3 regions of the Pseudomonas sp. TZ252 genome follow, and region 2 is predicted to be linked to each of the others. Evidence: predicted binding sites of a transcription regulator. Region 2 holds the regulator's gene; each other region holds the start of a gene.
What was found. The regulator sigma-54, encoded in region 2, starts transcription at its own class of promoters, with help from an activator protein. The targets are predictions, from matches to a motif close to ANTGGCATNNANNTTGCTNT.

Region 1: a site for sigma-54 is predicted at 1,182-1,201, ahead of flgB (flagellar basal body rod protein FlgB). Genes of this name have one in related genera too.
Region 3: a site for sigma-54 is predicted at 908-927, ahead of glnA (glutamate--ammonia ligase). Genes of this name have one in related genera too.

What each region holds. Positions count from the first base shown of each region.
Region 1 covers NZ_CM148566.1:368,767-371,033, reverse strand. Annotated here, with positions in the region: gene ACYAF3_RS01730 (DUF2288 domain-containing protein) at 246-563, shown strand; gene ACYAF3_RS01725 (DUF5064 family protein) at 630-992, shown strand; gene flgB (flagellar basal body rod protein FlgB) at 1,245-1,652, shown strand; gene flgC (flagellar basal body rod protein FlgC) at 1,658-2,098, shown strand; gene flgD (flagellar hook assembly protein FlgD) at 2,111-2,267, shown strand, end outside.
Region 2 covers NZ_CM148566.1:1,176,441-1,178,707, reverse strand. Annotated here, with positions in the region: gene hpf (ribosome hibernation-promoting factor, HPF/YfiA family) at 1-82, opposite strand, end outside; gene ACYAF3_RS05480 (RNA polymerase factor sigma-54) at 160-1,653, opposite strand; gene lptB (LPS export ABC transporter ATP-binding protein) at 1,879-2,267, opposite strand, start outside.
Region 3 covers NZ_CM148566.1:1,948,386-1,950,652, reverse strand. Annotated here, with positions in the region: gene glnA (glutamate--ammonia ligase) at 1-808, opposite strand, end outside; gene thiI (tRNA uracil 4-sulfurtransferase ThiI) at 1,145-2,267, shown strand, end outside.

The sequences.
Region 1 (2,267 bases), 810 kb from region 2:
GCCGGAGGAGACCGGGTGATCGTCATGGACGGACCCCGGGAACTGTACCGGTACAGTGTAGAGCGGCGCTTCGTCGCTTGAAAAGCACGGCACGGCGAGCTCCCGTGAGTCGTGTCGCCTGGTTGACATAAACGTATAGAAAAACGGCGCGGACCTGCCTCACCTCCCTGGGCCCGGTTTCCCTTCGGCTGTCGTGGGCTACCGGCGGGCGTTATCATGGCGCCCATGCAATCCAGGTAGATCCCATGACAGAACAAACTAGCACCCTCTATGCCAAGCTGCTCGGCGAGACCGCGGTCATTTCCTGGGCCGAGCTGCAACCGTTTTTCGCCCGTGGCGCCTTGCTCCAGGTCGATGCCGCGCTGGACCTGGTGGAAGTCGCCGAGGCCCTGGCCGGGGACGACCGCGAGAAGGTCGCCGCCTGGCTTTCCGGCGGCGGCCTGAGCAAGGTCGGGGAGGATGCGGCCAAGGACTTCCTCGAACGCGACCCGACCCTCTGGGCGGTGGTGGTGGCGCCCTGGGTGGTCATTCAGGAACGCGCGGAAAAAGCGACGTTGCACTGATCCAGGGCGGTTTTCTTTCGCTCGACCCTGGCTAGACTGATTCCGATTCCCACCAGGAGATTCGTCATGTTCGAACCAGGCCACCTCCATCTGGTCAGCCTGCCCGGCCTCGACCAGCAGGACATCAATATCCATATCCGCTACGAGGTGCGGCAGAACGCCGAATCCGGCGCCTATGTGCACTTCGACATGGACGGCGAGATCGACGGCAAGCCGTTCAGCGACTCCTTCGAGCTGCCGCGCGATACCGCCTTCAACTTCGCCAGCGATGCCACGCGGGTCGCCCAGAAGCACGGCCTGCACCCGAAGTTCGGCGCGATCACCCGGGTGCACAAGGAATACGATGCGATGTTCGAGGACATTCGCGCCAAGCTGCATGCCCATCCCGGCGAACCGGTGGATCTCGAGCGGATCATTCGCCACGAGTGAGCCGTGTCCCTGGCGGCCGGAAGCATGGGAAAGGCCCGATATCGACGATATCGGGCCTTTTTTCGTTTGCCGGAGAAGCCGTTCCAGGGGCTTGCCACCCTTGCCGGCAAGCGGAAACGGCTTGCCGCTTGCCGCTTCCGGGTTGCCCTTAAATAAACTCAAGTTATTGAATATAAAGGTTTTTAATAATTTGGCACGGGCCTTGCTGAAGTGTTGGCGACGAAAGCCACACCGGCAAACAGGTTCGCAGCCATGAGCATCAGTTTCGACAGAGCACTCGGTATCCACCAGCAGGCCCTCAGCTTCCGCGCCCAGCGCGCCGAAGTGCTGGCCAACAACCTGGCCAACGCCGATACCCCGAACTACAAGGCTCGCGACCTGGACTTCGCCGCGGTTCTCGCCGAGCAGAAGGACAAGGCCGCCAAGGGTACCTTCGCCACCCGCACCACCAACGAGCGGCATATCGCCGCCGAAGGTTTCGGCATGGGCGAGGGCAGCCTGCAGTACCGCATCCCGGTCCAGCCGTCGATCGACCAGAACACTGTCGACGCCCAGATCGAGCAGGCCAACTACGCCGAGAACGCCATGCACTTCCAGGCGTCCTTCACCTTCCTCAACAGCAAATTCAAAGGGCTGGTCAGCGCCCTGCGTGGAGAGTAACCGCCATGTCCCTCGCCAGTGTCTTCAACATTGCCGGTAGCGGCATGAGCGCCCAGAGCACCCGCCTGAACACCGTGGCCAGCAACATCGCCAACGCCGAGACGGTTTCCTCCAGCGTCGACAAGACCTACCGCGCCCGCCATCCGGTGTTCTCCACCATGTTCCAGCAGGCCCAGGGCGACAGCGGCTCGCTGTTCGCCGACCAGGACAGCTCCGGCGCCGGCGTGCAGGTGCTGGGCATCGTCGAGGACCAGAGTTCGCTGATGCCGCGCTACGAGCCGAACCATCCGGCCGCGGATGCCAACGGCTACGTGTATTACCCCAATGTGAACGTGGTCGAGGAAATGGCCGACATGATTTCCGCCAGCCGTGCCTTCCAGACCAACGCGGAAATGATGAATACCGCCAAACAGATGATGCAGAAGGTCCTGACCCTGGGTCAGTGAGCGGAGTAGAGCATGAGCATCGATAACGTCAGCGGCACCAGCAGCAACACCGGCAACGTCAACGGCAGCAAGCGCGCCGCCGGCAGCGGCGCCACCGAGACCGGGCAGAGCGTCAAGGGCAGCAGCAACCTTGGCAAGGACGAATTCCTCAAGCTGCTGGTGGCCCAGT
Region 2 (2,267 bases):
CCAGACGGCTCAGTTTCTCGCCGACATAGTCGCGCAGGGCGTCGGTCACATCCAGTTGATGGCCACTGATGTTGACTTGCATACCGCGTTCTCCTTGTTGCCCGTGTGTAAGTGGCAGGTTAGCAACCTGCCTCCGGAACACCTTGGCGTGGATCAACGTCACACCAGTCGCTTGCGCTCGCTCGAAGGGGCTATGCCCAGGGATTCGCGGTATTTGGCGACGGTGCGGCGAGCCACTTGAATGCCCTGTGCCTCCAGTAAACCAGCGATCTTGCTGTCGCTCAATGGCTTTTTCGCATTTTCCGCGGCCACCAGTTTCTTGATGATCGCGCGGATCGCGGTGGACGAGCATTCCCCGCCTTCGGCGGTACTGACGTGACTTGAAAAGAAATATTTCAGCTCGAAAATGCCGCGCGGCGTATGCATGTATTTCTGCGTGGTGACCCGCGAAATGGTCGATTCGTGCATGCCCACCGCTTCGGCGATGTCGTGCAGGACCAGCGGCTTCATGGCTTCTTCGCCGTAGTCGAGGAAACCGCGCTGGTGCTCGACGATCTGGGTGGCGACCTTCATCAGCGTTTCGTTGCGGCTCTGCAGGCTCTTGATGAACCAGCGGGCTTCCTGCAACTGGTTGCGCATGAAGGTATTGTCGGCGCTGCTGTCGGCGCGGCGGACCATGCCGGCGTAGGTGGCGTTGACGCGCAGGCGTGGCATCGCCTCCTGGTTCAGCTCGACCAGCCAGCGCTCGTTGTCCTTGCGCACGATGACGTCGGGGACGATGTATTCGGCTTCGCTCGATTCGATCTGCGAACCGGGCCGGGGATGCAGGCACTGGATCAGCTCGATGACCTGGCGCAGTTCGTCTTCCTTGAGCTTCATGCGCCGCATCAATTGGCTGTAGTCGCGGCCGCCGAGCAGGTCGAGGTAGTCGGATACCAGGCGCAGCGCTTCGTTCAGCCAGGGCGTGGTGGACGGCAACTGGCGCAGTTGCAGCAGCAGGCACTCGCGCAGGTTGCGGGCGCCGATGCCGGCGGGTTCCAGTTGCTGGATGCGGCGCAGCACGACTTCCACTTCGTCGAGCTCGACGTCCAGTTCCGGATCGATGGCGGCGAGGATTTCTTCGAGGGACTCTTCGAGGTAGCCATCGTTGTTGATGCTATCGATGATGGTCACCGCGATCATCCGATCGGTGTCCGACATCGGTGCCAGGTTGACCTGCCAGAGCAGGTGGCTGTGCAGGCTCTCGCCGCTGCTGGTGCGCGCGGTGAAGTCCCACTCGTCATCGTCGTTGCTGGGCAGGCTGCTGGCGCTGGTCTGGTAGATGTCTTCCCAGGCGGTATCCACCGGCAACTCGCTGGGTATGCGTTCGCTCCACTGGTCGTCGTCGAGGCTTTCGACGCTGGGCGTGGCGCTTTCCTGGAGAGGGCTCTCCTGGGGCGCGCTGGCCGCCTGTTCGGCGCCATCGGCGAGAGGGTCGCTGTTGTCGAAATCGTCGCCGTCTTCCTGGCGTTCGAGCATGGGATTGGATTCCAGCGCTTCCTGGATTTCCTGCTGGAGGTCCAGGGTGGATAGCTGGAGGAGGCGTATGGCCTGTTGCAGCTGCGGCGTCATCGTCAGCTGCTGGCCCATCTTGAGGACTAGCGATGGTTTCATGGCTGAGGGCTTAGTACCTTATTCGCTGGTACCGGATGGCACCATCCACTACTACGGGTGCCGAGGTGGCGGCACCGCCAGGAAGCAAATTATATGCCTGAATTTTCGTACTTTGCCTAGGGTTGCTCTGAATAAATCATCCGCTCCAGGCGGCACTCGTGGTTGCGAAACCGCGGGCGAGCGGAACCGCTCCGGCGAGGCCGGAGGGCGCGCTAGGAGATTTCTTCAGAGGCGGAACTCGTGCCCCAGGTAGACTTCCTTGACCAGGTCGTTGGCGAGGATGCTCTCGGCATCCCCTTCCGCGATCAACTGCCCATCATTGACGATATACGCCGTTTCACAGATGTCCAGGGTCTCGCGGACGTTGTGGTCGGTGATGAGGATGCCGATACCCTTCGCCTTGAGGTGATGGATGATCTGCTTGATGTCGCCGACCGAGATCGGGTCCACGCCGGCGAAGGGCTCGTCGAGGAGGATGAATTTCGGCGCGCTGGCCAGGGCGCGGGCGATTTCCACCCGGCGTCGTTCGCCGCCGGACAGGCTCATGCCGAGGTTGTCGCGGATGTGGTGGATGTGGAATTCCTGCAGCAGGCCTTCCAGGGCTTCCTTGCGAC
Region 3 (2,267 bases), 770 kb from region 2:
GCATGCCCGAACCGTTGTCGCCGTACAGCGGCTTCGGCATGAAGGTCACGGTCTTGCCGTAGGCGTCGGCGACGTTGTGCACGCAGTACTTCAGGGTCTGCACTTCGTCGGCCTTGGCGACCAGGGTGTTGAACTTCACGCCGATCTCGTTCTGGCCGGCGGTTGCCACTTCGTGGTGGTGGACTTCGACCACCAGGCCCATTTCTTCCAGGGCGTTGCACATGGCGGTGCGGATTTCATGGTCGTGGTCGACCGGCGGTACCGGGAAGTAGCCGCCCTTCACGCCCGGGCGATGGCCCTTGTTGCCGGACTCGATGTCGGCGTCGGTGTTCCAGGAAGCCTGCTCGGAGAAGATCTTGAACATCGAGCCGGAGATGTCGGACTTGAACTTCACTTCGTCGAAGATGAAGAACTCCGGCTCCGGGCCGACGAACACGGTGTCGCCGATGCCGGTGGACTTCAGGTACTCCTCGGCGCGCTTGGCGATGTTGCGCGGGTCGCGCTCGTAGCCTTGCATGGTGCTCGGCTCGATGATGTCGCAGACCAGGATCAGGGTCGGCTCTTCGGTGAACGGATCGAGGACGGCGGTGCTGTCGTCCGGCATCAGGATCATGTCGGAGGCTTCGATGCCTTTCCAGCCGGCGATGGAGGAGCCGTCGAACATCTTGCCGGCTTCGAAGAACTCATCGTCCAGCGCGTCGCGAGCCGGCATGGTGACGTGTTGCTGCTTGCCCTTGGTATCGGTGAAGCGCAGGTCTACCCACTTCACGTCATGGTCTTTGATCAGTTGGTGCGACTTGTACGACATGCTGTCCTCCAGGAGGGATTAGAGCTGGGAGCTTTTTCTGTGCCCCAGTATCGGGTGATGCCGGCCGGAATACTCCGCCAGGGCAACCTGCCTCACAAGTGAGCAAGTTGCGTGCCAGTGCCCGGAATCGGGCAGGGCCCCATGTTTGGCGGGGCCAGGTCTTCTTCAGGGTAGCTGGGCGGCCTTCGGGTGCACCGTTATGGTGCTCCATGTTGGTGCATCATTCCATTTTGGTGCAGCAAAAATAACTGTGCATATTTCTGCTCAATACGTGAGCAATTTCAGATATAATTCCGCCCCTTTTTTTCCGTCGCCCCGCGCGTTCGCGTCCCTCGCATGAAACTCATCGTCAAGACCTTCCAGGAAATCACCATCAAGAGCCGGCCGGTGCGCAAGCGCTTCATCCGGCAGTTGGCGAAGAACATCCGCGCGGTGCTGCGCGACCTGGACCCGGAGCTGAAGGTCGAGGGCGAGTGGGACAACCTGGAGGTAGAGACCGCCGTGGTCGACGCCAAGGCCAGGCGCGAGATGATCGAGCGCCTGACCTGCACCCCGGGCATCGGTCATTTCCTCGAGGTCCACGAGTATCCGCTGGGCGATTTCGACGACATCCTCGCCAAGTGCAAGGCGCATTTCGGCGACCAGTTGGCCGGCAAGACCTTCGCCGTGCGCTGCAAGCGCGCCGGCAAGCACGCGTTCACCTCGATGGAGGTGGAACGTTACGTCGGCAGCGGCCTGCGCCGCGAATGCGGGGCTGCCGGGATCGACCTGAAGCAGCCGGAAGTCGAGGTGCGGATGGAAATCCGCCTCGACCGCCTGTTCGTCATCCATCGCCAGCATCCGGGCCTGGGCGGCTATCCGCTGGGCGCGCTGGAACAGGTGCTGGTGCTGATGTCCGGCGGCTTCGACTCGACCGTGGCGGCCTACCAGATGATGCGCCGCGGGATGATCAGCCACTTCGTGTTCTTCAACCTCGGCGGGCGCGCCCACGAACTGGGGGTGATGGAAGTCGCCCACTACCTGTGGGAGAAGTACGGCCGCTCGCAGCGCGTGCTGTTCGTCAGCGTGCCGTTCGAGGAAGTGGTCGGCGAGATCCTCACCAAGGTCGACGACAGCTATATGGGCGTGACCCTCAAGCGCATGATGCTGCGCGCCGCCAGCCGCGTGGCCGAGCGCCTGGAGCTGGACGCGCTGGTGACCGGCGAGGCGATCTCCCAGGTGTCCAGCCAGACCCTGCCGAACCTCTCGGTGATCGACCGGGTTACCGACACCCTGGTGCTGCGCCCGCTGATCGTCAGCCACAAGCAGGACATCATCGACACCGCCCGGCAGATCGGCACCGCCGAGTTCGCCCGGCACATGCCGGAATACTGCGGGGTGATCTCGGTGAACCCGACCACCCAGGCCAAGCCCTACCGCGTCGAGCACGAAGAGTCGAAATTCGACATGGCGGTGCTCG